3 regions of the Pseudomonas extremorientalis genome follow, and region 1 is predicted to be linked to each of the others. Evidence: predicted binding sites of a transcription regulator. Region 1 holds the regulator's gene; each other region holds the start of a gene.

Region 1 (4,209 bases):
ACGAGGAACGCCGTGCCCGGCTCCGGCTGGTTCAGCAGGCGCAGCTTGATGGCATCGCGCAACTGGTACAGGTTGAGGCTGGTGGTGTTTATCTTGAGGTCGGCGAGGTCAATGATCGGTCCCAGCAGCTTGGTTTCGTCTTCGATGGCTTCGGCCAGAGAGCGATGGGGGCTGCTGAGGGGGTGGCGCCGGCGGGTCTCGGAGAAGCGTTTGAGCAGGGTCTCTTCGTCGGCGTCCAGGTACAGCACGTCGCAATGAATGTGCTTGCCCCGCACTTCCTCGAGCAATTGCGGGAATCGCTCGAGGTGGCTGGGCAGGTTACGGGCATCAATTGAAACGGCGACCAGCGGTTGGGCCAGTTCGGTATGGATCAAGGCGCGTTCCGCCAACTCTGGCAGCAGGCCGGCGGGCAGGTTGTCGATGCAATAGAACCCGTTGTCCTCAAGAACGTTGAGGGCGGTGCTTTTACCCGAGCCGGAGCGGCCGCTGACGATGATCAAGCGCATGGTTACTGCCCGTTCTGTTCATCCAGGACAACCTGGTACAGCGCCTCATTGCTGCTGGCGCTACGCAGTTTGTCGCGTACTTCCTTGCGGTCGAGCATGCTGGCGATCTGCCGGAGCAGTTCCAGGTGCGCATCGGTAGCGGCTTGCGGGACCAGCAGGACGAACAGCAGGTCTACCGGCGCACCGTCGATGGCGTCGAAATCGATGGGGGCTTCCAGGTGCAGCAGGGCACTGACAGGTGTTTCGCAGCCTTTGAGGCGACAGTGAGGAATGGCGATGCCGTTGCCAAAACCCGTGGAACCGAGTTTTTCACGGGCAATCAGCGCATCGAAGACATCCTGCATCTCCAGATCCGGCACTTCGCGCGCGATCAGGTTGGCAATTTGTTCGAGGGCTTTCTTTTTACTGCCGCCCGGCACGTTCACGAGGGAACGGCCGGGGGTCAGGATGGTTTCAAGTCGGATCATGGGGGGAGAGTTAACGACCTGTACCTTGCATCAGGTGCAGATTCTTTTCCTTATGCTTTATGAGTTGGCGGTCCAGCTTGTCGTAGAGCGAGTCGATCGCCGCGTACATGTCTTCATGTTCCGCATTGGCGACGAGCTTGGCATTCGGTACGTGCAGGGTGGCCTCGATTTTCTGCTTGAGCTTATCGACCTCCATGATGACCTGCACGTTGGTGATCTTGTCAAAATGCCCTGCAAGCTTGTTCAACTTGCTTTCGGTGTACTCACGCAGGGGCTTGGTCACTTCCAGTTGGTGTCCACTGATGTTGACTTGCATACAGCTTCTCCTTCGTTGCCAGTGCATAAAGCGGCAGGCAAAGGCGCCTGCCACTGGAACGCTGTGGCCCGCCCGTCACATCAAACGCTTACGCTCGCTGGAAGGCGCGATCCCGAGGGACTCGCGGTACTTGGCGACGGTTCGACGGGCGACCTGAATGCCTTGTGCCTCCAGTAAACCAGCGATCTTACTGTCACTCAATGGCTTTTTCTGATTTTCCGCGGCAACCAGTTTTTTGATGATCGCGCGGATCGCCGTGGACGAGCATTCACCGCCTTCGGAGGTGCTGACGTGGCTGGAGAAAAAGTATTTCAGTTCATAAATACCCCGTGGGGTATGCATGAATTTCTGCGTGGTCACGCGTGAAATGGTCGATTCATGCATGCCCACCGCTTCGGCGATGTCATGCAGTACCAGCGGCTTCATCGCTTCGTCGCCGTATTCCAGGAAGCCGCGCTGGTGCTCGACGATCTGGGTGGCGACTTTCATCAGGGTTTCGTTGCGGCTTTGCAGGCTCTTGATGAACCAGCGGGCTTCCTGCAACTGGTTGCGCATGAAGGTGTTATCGGCGCTGGTGTCGGCGCGGCGGACGAAACCGGCATATTGCGGGTTGACCCTCAGGCGTGGCACCGACTCCTGGTTCAGTTCCACCAGCCAACGCTCGTTGTCCTTGCGCACGATCACGTCGGGGACGACATATTCGGCTTCGCTGGACTCGATTTGCGAGCCGGGGCGCGGGTTGAGGCTCTGTACCAGCTCGATGACCTGGCGCAGGTCGTCTTCCTTGAGCTTCATGCGACGCATCAACTGGCTGTAGTCGCGGCTGCCCAGCAGGTCGATATAGTCGGTGACCAGGCGCTGGGCCTCGGCGAGCCATGGGGTCTTGGCCGGCAGCTGGCGCAATTGCAGCAGCAGGCATTCGCTGAGGGTGCGCGCGCCGATACCGGCAGGCTCGAACTGCTGGATGCGGTGCAGGACGGCTTCGATCTCGTCCAGTTCGATATCCAGTTCGGGGTCGAAGGCTTCAAGAATTTCTTCAAGCGTCTCGTCTAGATAACCCTGATTGTTGATGCAGTCGATCAGGGTTACGGCGATCAGGCGATCGGTGTCCGACATCGGTGCCAGGTTCAGTTGCCATAGCAGATGGCTCTGCAGGCTCTCGCCGGCAGAGGTGCGGGTGGTGAAGTCCCACTCGTCATCGTCGTTGCTGGGCAGGCTGCTGGCGCTGGTCTGGTAGACATCTTCCCAGGCGGTGTCGACCGGAAGCTCGTTGGGAATGCGTTCGTTCCATTCGCCTTCCTCAAGGTTGTCCACCGTGGGGGCGGTTTCCTGGTAGGAGGGTTCCTGCACATCGGAATTGGGTTTTTGCTCGATGTTATCGGCCAGCGGGTCTGCATTATCGAAGTCGTCGCCTTCTTCCTGGCGTTCGAGCATCGGATTGGACTCCAGGGCCTCCTGGATTTCCTGTTGCAGGTCCAGGGTCGACAATTGGAGCAGGCGGATGGCCTGTTGCAGCTGCGGTGTCATCGTCAGCTGCTGGCCCATTCTCAGGACTAGCGATGGTTTCATGGCAGGGGCTTAACACCTTATTCGCCGGCGCAATGCGCCATCCACGACAGGGCGCGTGAGCGCCAAACATAAGCAAATTATATGCCTGATGTCGGGTGCTTTGCCTAGAGCGCGGTAACAATAAAAATCCGGAGGTTTTCATTGACTCCCGCGCACCTTGGCGAACGCCGTGACACCACGGTGTTTACAGGCGGAACTCGTGACCCAGATACACTTCCTTGACCAGTTCATTGGCCAGGATTGTGGCGGAATCACCTTCGGCAATCAGCTGGCCGTCATTGACGATATAGGCGGTTTCGCAGATGTCGAGCGTCTCACGGACGTTGTGGTCGGTGATCAGCACGCCGATGCCCTTGGCCTTGAGGTGATGGATGATCTGCTTGATGTCGCCGACCGAGATCGGGTCGACGCCGGCAAACGGCTCGTCCAGCAGGATGAACTTGGGTGCAGTGGCCAGGGCGCGGGCGATTTCCACACGGCGACGCTCACCACCGGACAGGCTCATGCCGAGGTTGTCGCGGATATGGTTGATGTGGAACTCCTGCAGCAGGCTTTCCAGCTCCTTGCGACGGCCGTCACGGTCGAGTTCCTTGCGGGTCTCGAGGATCGCCATGATGTTGTCCGACACCGACAGTTTGCGGAAGATCGACGCTTCCTGTGGAAGATAGCCGATACCGGCACGGGCGCGGCCGTGCATTGGCTGGTGGCTCACGTCCAGGTCATCGATCAGCACGCGACCCTGGTCCGCCTGGACCAGGCCAACGATCATGTAGAAGCAAGTGGTCTTGCCGGCGCCGTTGGGGCCGAGCAAGCCGACGATCTGGCCGCTGTCGATCGACAGGCTGACGTCGCGCACGACCTGACGGCTTTTATAGGCCTTGGCCAGATGCTGGGCTTTCAGGGTTGCCATTACTCGGCCTTCTTCTTCGGCTGGATAACCATGTCGATGCGTGGACGAGGCGCGGTGACCTTGTTGCCATTGGCACGACCGGCGTTTGCAATCTGTTTCACGGTGTCATAGGTGATCTTCTCACCTTCCGTGGAGTTGCCATCGGGGCTGAGCACCTTGGCCTGGTCGATCAGGACGATGCGGTTCTGCTGGGCATGGTACTGGATGGTCTTGCCGTAGCCCTTCATCGGTCCGGTATCGGTCGCGGACTGCTTCTGTTCGAAGTAAGCCAGGTTGCCGACCGAGGTCACGACATCGATATCGCCGGTCTTGGTGCGCGTAAGCGTCACGGTATTGCCGGTGATTTTCATCGAGCCCTGCGTGATGATCACGCCGCCGGTGTAGGTGGCCACGCCTTGCTTGTCATCCAGTTGCGCATCGTCAGCTGAAATGTGGATCGGC
Region 2 (4,209 bases), 2.6 Mb from region 1:
GCTGGCCCGCGCCGCACCGAGACAACTGTAGATGCTGGCCGGGTTGGCCGCGTCCAGCGCAAAAAAGTGCAACAGGCGTTCGGCGTGCAACTGGCCGTGACGCTCGTGGTAATCCTCCAGGGTGCCGGTAATCAACAACGGCATGGCCAGTTCATGCAGGCCATCGCCGCGCCCATCCTGGGGCATGAGTGACAGCGAGTAGCTGACGTCGAGCATGCGTGCGAGGTTTTCGGCACGCTCCAGGTAGCGCGACATCCAGTACAGATCCGAGGCAGTTCTACTCAACATGGCATCATTCCTCGACCACCCAAGTGTCTTTGGTGCCGCCGCCCTGGGACGAGTTGACCACCAGCGAGCCTTCGCGCAAGGCCACGCGGGTCAGGCCACCGGGGACTACACGGGTCTCCTTGCCGGACAACACAAATGGGCGCAGGTCGATATGGCGCGGCGCAATGCCGTTTTCGACAAAGGTCGGGCAGGTGGATAAACACAGGGTCGGCTGGGCGATATAGGCGTGGGGCTTGGCCTTGATACGCGCACGGAAGGCTTCGATTTCCGCTGCCGTGGACGCCGGGCCTACCAGCATGCCGTAGCCGCCGGAGCCCTGGGTTTCCTTCACCACCAGGTCCGGCAGGTTGGCGAGCACGTGGGACAGTTCGTCGGGCTTACGGCACTGGAAGGTCGGAACATTCTTCAGGATCGGTTCTTCATCCAGGTAAAAACGGATCATCTCGGTGACGAAGGGGTACACCGACTTGTCATCCGCCACCCCGGTGCCGATGGCATTGGCCAGCACCACATTCCCGCAGCGATAAGCCGCGAGCAGGCCGGGCACGCCGAGCATGGAGTCCGGGTCGAAGGCCAGGGGGTCGAGAAACGCATCGTCGAGGCGACGGTAGATCACATCCACGGCCTTTGGCCCATCGGTCGTGCGCATGAAGACGCGATCATCACGCACGAACAGGTCGGCGCCTTCCACCAGTTCCACCCCCATCTCACGGGCGAGAAAGGCATGCTCAAAGAACGCGCTGTTAAAGCGACCCGGCGTCAATACCACCACGCTGGGGTTATCCAGGGGGCTTGAGCTTTTCAGGGTGTCGAGCAACAGGTTGGGGTAGTGATCGATAGGCGCGATGCGCTGGGCAGCGAACAGTTCGGGGAACAGGCGCATCATCATCTTGCGGTCTTCGAGCATATAGCTGACGCCGCTGGGCGTACGCAGGTTGTCTTCGAGCACGTAGTACGTACCGTCTCCATCGCGTACGAGGTCGACGCCGGAGATGTGGGAATACAGGTCGCGGTGCAGGTCCAGGCCCTGCATTGCCAGCTGGTATTGCTCGTTGGCCAGCACCTGTTCGGCAGGAATGATCCCGGCCTTGATGATGCGTTGCTCGTGATACAGGTCGGCGAGAAACATGTTCAGCGCCTTGACCCGCTGGATGCAGCCGCGCTCGACAATCCGCCATTCGCTGGCGGGAATGCTGCGCGGGATGGTGTCGAAGGGAATCAGGCGCTCGGTGCCCTGCTCGTCCCCGTAGAGGGTGAAGGTGATCCCGGCGCGGTGAAACAGCAAATCGGCTTCGCGCCGGCGCTGGGCCAGCAGTTCAGGCGGGGTTTCGGCCAGCCAGCGGGCGAACTCGCGGTAATGCGGTCGGACCTGGCCTGCCCCATCGTACATTTCATCGTAATAAGTGCGGATCATGCCGAACTCCTTGTCACCCGGGCGAAAGAACCGTCGCAAGGCCCGTGCCAGCGGCATAAACACTTAGAAATCAGTGAGTTGAATTAACCACGCAATCTGCTCGCACCGTCCTGGTGCGCAGAATGCCCGGTGCACTGCCCGACGCTTCATCGCAATGCGGGCTTTGACTATCAACAGCATAGTCAGAGTTGATTTCACTGCCCGGCGCAGGCTGCGGATAATCGGCCCCATCTGCTGAACTGCCTTCAGCGCTCCGCTCTTCCCTTTAAGCCACCCTCATGGGTGGCCTTTTTTTTGGTGCATAAAAATAGCGCGCAAGTTCCGAGTAATTTTCCCACCTCACAAACAAAATCGGCCGACCCAAAGGTCAGCCGATACGCTGTGTTTCTCATACTTCAAGTCGCTACATGGGTAACCCACGCACCTCCTGCTTCACGCCCCATCCTTCGATGATCCCACCCAGCGGCTCGACCACCGCCCCGAAGTCTTGCTCGAAGTCTCCTATGCCGTCGTAGGTCGCAAACATGACTTTGCTCAGTTCCAGGTACCAGGCGCCATCGTCGCGCGCACTCACCTGGGCATTCAGGGATTCCCCGCGAAACTCACCCGCAGCCCTGCGCGCCCGTTCCTCATCCGGGAAAATGGCGTAGAACTCGATGGGGTGAAAACGCGAAAAGTCGAAGCCGCCTTCTTTCATGCGGCGCAGAACGTTGGTGCTGATGTCTTCTTGATAGGCTGTGCTCATGAAAAGTGCTCCTCGAATTGATGGATAGACTTTCCGTGCTTCCCGAAGCCCACGCCGCAATGGCGTGGGGACTACGGCAACAACATCACCGCTGGAAAACAAGCATGTAGCTGACAAGACCAGAACTAGCGATTCATTCGCTGATCTCGTTTGCAGAGTAGCGCGAAGCTATCACCTCCACCAGAGGCGCTTGGATGGCTTACAGGGAATGTTCAGGCGGCGGGAGAGATGTCGAGGATCTGGATACTGTTCTGGTCTTTGAGGATCTTGACCGTCGGCTCGGGCTTGCGGCCCTCCAGGTCATTGAGGTCCAGTTCGGCGGCGACGGGCACCAGCTTGTTGCGAATCATGCGCGCAGCGTCTTCGAGGCTGGGCTTGTGTTCGCAGGTGAACTGCTCCACGGACTGCACGCCGTGATCATCAACGAAGGTAATTTGCCACGTTTGCATCGGTGCCTCCTCGATAAAACCCATATGTGGGCTTACACGTATCTGGACCTTGAGCGCTGGACAAACGTTCCACTCAAGGCCGGAGGCACCGGATCAGCTGCAGTTATTTTTCTGCGTGTTGTTTCAAGGCTTTCAAGGTGTTGAACGGGGCGTCCACCACAAACTTGTTGGCCAACCACGAGGGCACGCTGCCGCCAGGCTCGGTGTGCACCTGGTAGGTGACTTCGGTCAGGTTGTCGCCTTTGGGCACCAGTTTCCAGAAGCCGTCGACCTGGGCGACGCGCACGTAGCCTTTTTCTTCAGGCTTGTAGGTGGGGACACCTTCAAGTTTACGAGTCAACGTGCCATCGGCGGCCTTGGTCGTGGTGATATGCAGGTAAGAGTCACGATCCGTCACAGGGAACGGCGCTTTGAATTGGGTGTAGGTCCAGCTCTCGTCGCCCTTCTTGTCGACCAGTTTCTGGGACTTGCATTCGTGGATCCAGGCGCACGCACCGGCAACGTCTTCCTGCAGCGCGACAATCTTGGCCACCGGCGCCTTGATCGTGGTGACCCCGCGATACGCCTTGTACTTGGAGCCGGCAATTTCGCTCAGGGACACCTTGATACCGTCTTCGTCCTTGGCGACTTGCCAATCCTCAGCCTGGGCAGTGGCAGCAAACAACACTGTAAAACCGCACAACACAGCCATTCGTTTCAGCGAACCCATTGTTGTATTCCTTATTGTTGAAGTTCCGATAGTAAAGCCCATCAAGCCGCCGTCATCTGCTCCCACCAGCCGATCAAGCGGATCGCATCGGCCTGGTCGGTGCCGCAGACCTCGAGATCTGCCTTGAAATCACTGCACACCGCCGGTCGCTCCGGCTGGCCGAACAGCAGGCATAGTTGTTCGACCGACAGGTGCAAGCAGCGTTCGCCGGCGGGCTTGCCTTGTGGCATGCCCGGTAATGGCGAACTGATGGAGGGGGCGATGCAGCAAGCGCCACAGCCTTCACGGCAATTCATGACCAGCAAGTCCTCGACGACTCAATGTGGATGGCGGGGCTAGAGTACGCCCTAAAACAGCCGTTTTAAAATGGGTTAACAGGGGTTTTTCGCAGAAAACAAAAGTGACTGACCAGTCTGCGACAGATGGTCGAGGGCACGCGTCACGTTTGCGGGAAAAGTTTACTGCTTGAACTCGAACTCCAGCGCGGCGCCTTCCACTTCGCGTCGTTCTTCGTTGCGCAGTTGCAGCTTCATTTCGTTGCTGAGCAGACGGCCGTTGATCTGGAAGGCGCTGTTGTCGGCGGGCTTCTCACCGAACATCGGCG
Region 3 (4,209 bases), 2.8 Mb from region 1:
GCTCCAGCACCATGCGCACCACCCGCAACTCGGTGGGGGTGAACTCACGGCCTTCGATCTTGGCATGGCGGCCGTCGCCGCCGAAGAAGTTGTCCACCAGCTTGAACACCAGCTTGGCGTCGAGGATGAACAGCGCGGTGCCGCGCAGTGGCTTGATCTTGACCAGGTTGAGGCTGGTGGGCACGTACAGCGAGTGCACGTACTCGCCGAACTTCATCACCTGCACGCCGCCCACCGCCACGTCCGCCGAACGACGCAGCATGTTGAACATGCTGATGCGGGTATAGCGGGCAAAACGTTCGTTGATCATCTCCAGGGTCGGCATGCGTCCACGGACGATGCGATCCTGGCTGGTGAGGTCATAACTTTTGACGCTGCCGGGCTCGGCAGCCATTTCGGTCTGTACCAGACCATCGTCGACGCCATGCAGCAGCGCGTCGATTTCATCCTGGGACAGCAGGTCTTGCACGGCCATGTCGTGATCCTACTGCAATACGAAGTTAGTGAAGAGCGCCTGCTCGACCACGACTTTGCCGAGCTCCTTCTGGGCCACTTCCTGCACGCTGGCCGTGACTTTCTGGCGCAGCATTTCCTGGCCCACCGGGGTGGCGAGTGTGTCGAAGCTCTGGCTGGAGAACAGCATGACGAGGTTGTTGCGGATCACGGGCATGTGCACCTTGAGGGCGTCCAGGTCCGAAGCGTTACGCGCCAGCAAGGTGATGCTCACCTGCAGGTAGCGTTGACGACCGTTCTGATTGAAGTTGGCGACAAAGGCCGGAAGCATCGGCTCGAAGATTGCCGGTTGCTTGACGTTAGTGGCGGTTTCGGCGGCGGGTGCCGGCTTGCTGGCACTGCTGTGCATGATGTACCAGGTGCCACCCACCGAGGCGCCGATAGCCAGGAGCAGGCCCAGGACTATCAACAGGATAAGCTTGAGCTTGCCTTTGCCTGCGGGTGCTTTTGCTGCGTCTTCGCTCTTCGCCATGCCAATAATCCGTCACTATTCGGGGATTCATAGATCTACGGAGAGGCAAGAGCAAGTGTTATGCCAGAGTTGTCTGGAAGTCGAGGAGGTACGGGCGCAGCAAATCAAATTGTGGGAGGGGGCTTGCCCCCGATAGCGGTGTATCAGTCACCCATGTTTCAGCTGAAACACCCTCATGGGGGCAAGCCCCCTCCCACATTTCGTCCGGATCACGCGTAGTAGTCGACCGCACTGGAGCCGATTACGGTTGAGGTGACCGGCGTCACGGCTTCAGCCACATCAAGGTGGTTGCCGCTGTCGCCATTGTCACCACCGCGCCCGCCGCTACCGCTCACACCACGGGTCTGGGCCTGCTGCTGTTGTTGCTCCTGCCCACGGGACTGGTCCGACACGTTCACGTCCACCTGGCCCATGCCCTGCTGGGCAAACATCTCCCGCAAGCGCCCGGACTGGCTTTCCAACGCTTCACGTACCACCGGGTGGGCGCTCATGAAGTTGACCTGGGCCTGTTGGTCGGCGGTCATGTTGACCTTGATATCCAGGCGGCCAAGCTCAGCGGGTTGCAACTGGATCTCCGCCGACTTGAGGTTGGCGCTGGACAGGTACATCACCCGGTTGACGATTTCATCGGTCCAGCCGCTCTGGTGCATGGCCAATGGCGCATTGGTCACCGGTGGCAAGGCGTTGGCGGTTTTCGGCGTGGCCGCCTGGGTCAACGCGGCGAGGCGGTTGGCGAAGTCATCGACACGGGTGTCGCTGCTGGCGTTCTTCAGGTCCTTGAGACCGTCTTCGATCAACCCGCTGAAGGCCTTGTCGCCACCCTGGTCGGTGCTGTCCTTGGTGGCTTGCTGGTCGACCATATTGGCCAGGCCGGCGGCGAAATTCTGTGCGGCAGTGGGTTGATCCTGAGTCGGTGCCGGAGCGGTTTTTGCCTGGGCCTGGCTGCTGGCCGATACGTGACCGCCCTGCTCCATCGCCAGGCGCACGGCGGGCATGGCATCCAGGGGATCTGCTTCAGGATCGAAAGCCGGCTTGGCTTCCTCGGTCGCTGCGACCGGCGCAGCAACCACCGGCTGAGCCTTGTCATCCTTGGTCGTGGTCGCGGGCGCAGGTGTTTCAACCGGCACCGGCACGGCTACCGGGGTGACGGTGGCAATCAGTGCCGGGTCGACCACCGGGTCAGCCGGAGGTTGCTGCACCAAGGCAGGGTCGGCTGGCGCGTCGTCATCCTTGCTCGCGCTGTCGTCGGTTTTGGCCGGCGGCGTGGCAGGCAAGGTATTGCCGCTATCGGCAACGGCTGGCGTGCTGGCGGCAGGCTTGTCATTGCCCGCTGCAGGCTTGGCGCTGGCATCGGACGACTTGGTTGCGGTGGGTTTGGCCGAGCTGTCGTCGGTCTTGACCGTGGGCTTGGACGCCTGGCTGGCAAACACTTGAGCGAAGCCAGGGCCCTTGTCCCGTGGGTCCGCAGCCACTGCCGATGGGTTGGCAGAGGGCGCTTGAGGCTTGGCCGCGGGGGCAGCCTGAAGGAGCGAATTCGGGGCGACTGGCATAGGTAAAGGTCTCCACTGCATGGGGGTCGGGGATGCAGTATTGAGAGGTAGAGCAAGAGTTGGGCCAGGTTTGGGGGCGGTTGGTTTTATTGAGTACATATCCGTTTTTTAGGTAACGGCCACTTAGGGTTCCGCCCTTACGGCGGCTCACTTTGGAAAAGCCCCAAAGTAAGCAAAGGGCTCTTGCCCCAACACTCGGCACCTCGCCTAGGCTCGGTGTGCCCGTAATCCGACAGTGATTTGGGGGGCCGCCTAAGATCAAAATCAAAAGCAAAGCGCGGCGGCCGAATAGCCGACCGAATCGTTGAAGCGTACGCGCTCCCCTGTAGGAGCAGGGCTTGCCCGCGAAGGTCGTTAACCATAACGCGGGAAGCCAGGATAAACGCGGCGCGCTCACTGGTTCTAGGGCTGCTTCGCAGCCCAACGCGGGGCAAGCCCGCTCGCCACAGTAAGTCGGTTACACAGAACAAAAAACGTATCTACGATGCGCAGCGAGTCGCTCTTGCTTTTGATCTTCGGCGCCCCGTCAAACACGCTGGCCGAACGCAGGCTTGAGGGAACACTGAGCCTAGGCGAGGTGCCGAGTGTTGGGGCGAAGGCCTTTTGGTTACTTTTGGGCCTTTCCAAAAGTGACCCGCCGTAAGGGCGGAACCCTAAGCCGCCGTTACATAAAAAACGGATATGTACTCAATCACATCTGAAACCGCTGCCGCTCCGACTCATACAAAGGCTTCACCAACGCAAACTCCCGATCAATCTGATCCACCAACTCCCCCAGATCCCCAACCACAGGCCCAACGGACTCAACCTCCAACCGCTGACACAACTGCGCCAACCTCACCGCCCCAAGGTTCCCACTGCTGCCCTTGAAACTATGCGCAATCCGCCCCAACGCCTTCGCATCATCCCTGGCCTTGCGCAGCGCTTCGACGCGCTTCTGGGAATCATCAAGAAAGGTATCAAGCAACTTGGGATACTCGCCTTCCATGACTTCCTGCAAACCCGACAGCACCTCCGGGTCCAGATGTAGATCAACCACTTGCTCGCTCCTTGATCAAGAATCGGCGGATTATGCCAGAGCCTCCCAGGAAAACTCCACGCAGACACTGCGCCCGCCATCCGACCAGCGTACATCGCTGCTCAATTGGCGCACCAGGCTCAAGCCCCGGCCGGACAGACGGTCGATATCCAACGGCCGCGCCAGCACCTGTTCCACATCGAAACCGGGGCCGCTGTCCTCGACGCGCAGGGTCATCCTGCCACCCGCCTCCGTCGGTACCACCTGCACATGCACCCGTATATAGCCGCTGTTGAGTTGTGCCAGGCGGTCATTACGCAGACGGTAATACTCGGCAAACCCCTGGGCGTCACGCTTGAGCCGTGAATCCAGGCCCAGCACGCCATGCTCCAGCGCATTGGAATACAGCTCCGCCATCACGCTGTACAGCGCCCCGCTCTGCTCGCGCAGGCCGTGGATCTCCAGCAGCAGTTGCAGCAGGTACGGCAATGGGTTGTAACGCTTCAAGGTCTCTGCACGGAATTCGAAACTCACCGACCAATCCAGCGGACAAGACTGCCCACTGTCGGCATACAACGGTCCGCTCGCACGCAGTTGCTGGTCGACTTGCAGGGTGATCTCCACCATGCTCACGTCATCCCGCGCTTTGCCTCGGA

Evidence for each region. Region 1 encodes sigma-54, which starts transcription at its own class of promoters, with help from an activator protein. Its sites were predicted from a motif close to ANTGGCATNNANNTTGCTNT; they were not measured.
Region 2: a site for sigma-54 is predicted at 1,735-1,754, ahead of LUU92_RS21735 (circularly permuted type 2 ATP-grasp protein). Genes of this name have one in related genera too.
Region 3: a site for sigma-54 is predicted at 2,585-2,604, ahead of LUU92_RS20575 (flagellar hook-length control protein FliK). Genes of this name have one in related genera too.

The regions. Positions count from the first base shown of each region.
Region 1 is NZ_CP089519.1:1,058,285-1,062,493, forward strand. It holds gene rapZ (RNase adapter RapZ) at 1-506, opposite strand, end outside; gene ptsN (PTS IIA-like nitrogen regulatory protein PtsN) at 509-973, opposite strand; gene hpf (ribosome hibernation-promoting factor, HPF/YfiA family) at 984-1,289, opposite strand; gene LUU92_RS04625 (RNA polymerase factor sigma-54) at 1,365-2,858, opposite strand; gene lptB (LPS export ABC transporter ATP-binding protein) at 3,043-3,768, opposite strand; gene lptA (lipopolysaccharide transport periplasmic protein LptA) at 3,768-4,209, opposite strand, start outside.
Region 2 is NZ_CP089519.1:4,847,050-4,851,258, forward strand. It holds gene LUU92_RS21730 (alpha-E domain-containing protein) at 1-288, opposite strand, end outside; gene LUU92_RS21735 (circularly permuted type 2 ATP-grasp protein) at 293-1,702, opposite strand; gene LUU92_RS21740 (ribonuclease E inhibitor RraB) at 2,106-2,447, opposite strand; gene LUU92_RS21745 (hypothetical protein) at 2,660-2,896, opposite strand; gene LUU92_RS21750 (START domain-containing protein) at 3,000-3,605, opposite strand; gene LUU92_RS21755 (YkgJ family cysteine cluster protein) at 3,647-3,901, opposite strand; gene LUU92_RS21760 (hypothetical protein) at 4,064-4,209, opposite strand, start outside.
Region 3 is NZ_CP089519.1:4,588,257-4,592,465, forward strand. It holds gene fliM (flagellar motor switch protein FliM) at 1-475, opposite strand, end outside; gene fliL (flagellar basal body-associated protein FliL) at 485-985, opposite strand; gene LUU92_RS20575 (flagellar hook-length control protein FliK) at 1,195-2,535, opposite strand; gene LUU92_RS20580 (Hpt domain-containing protein) at 3,227-3,574, opposite strand; gene LUU92_RS20585 (ATP-binding SpoIIE family protein phosphatase) at 3,605-4,209, opposite strand, start outside.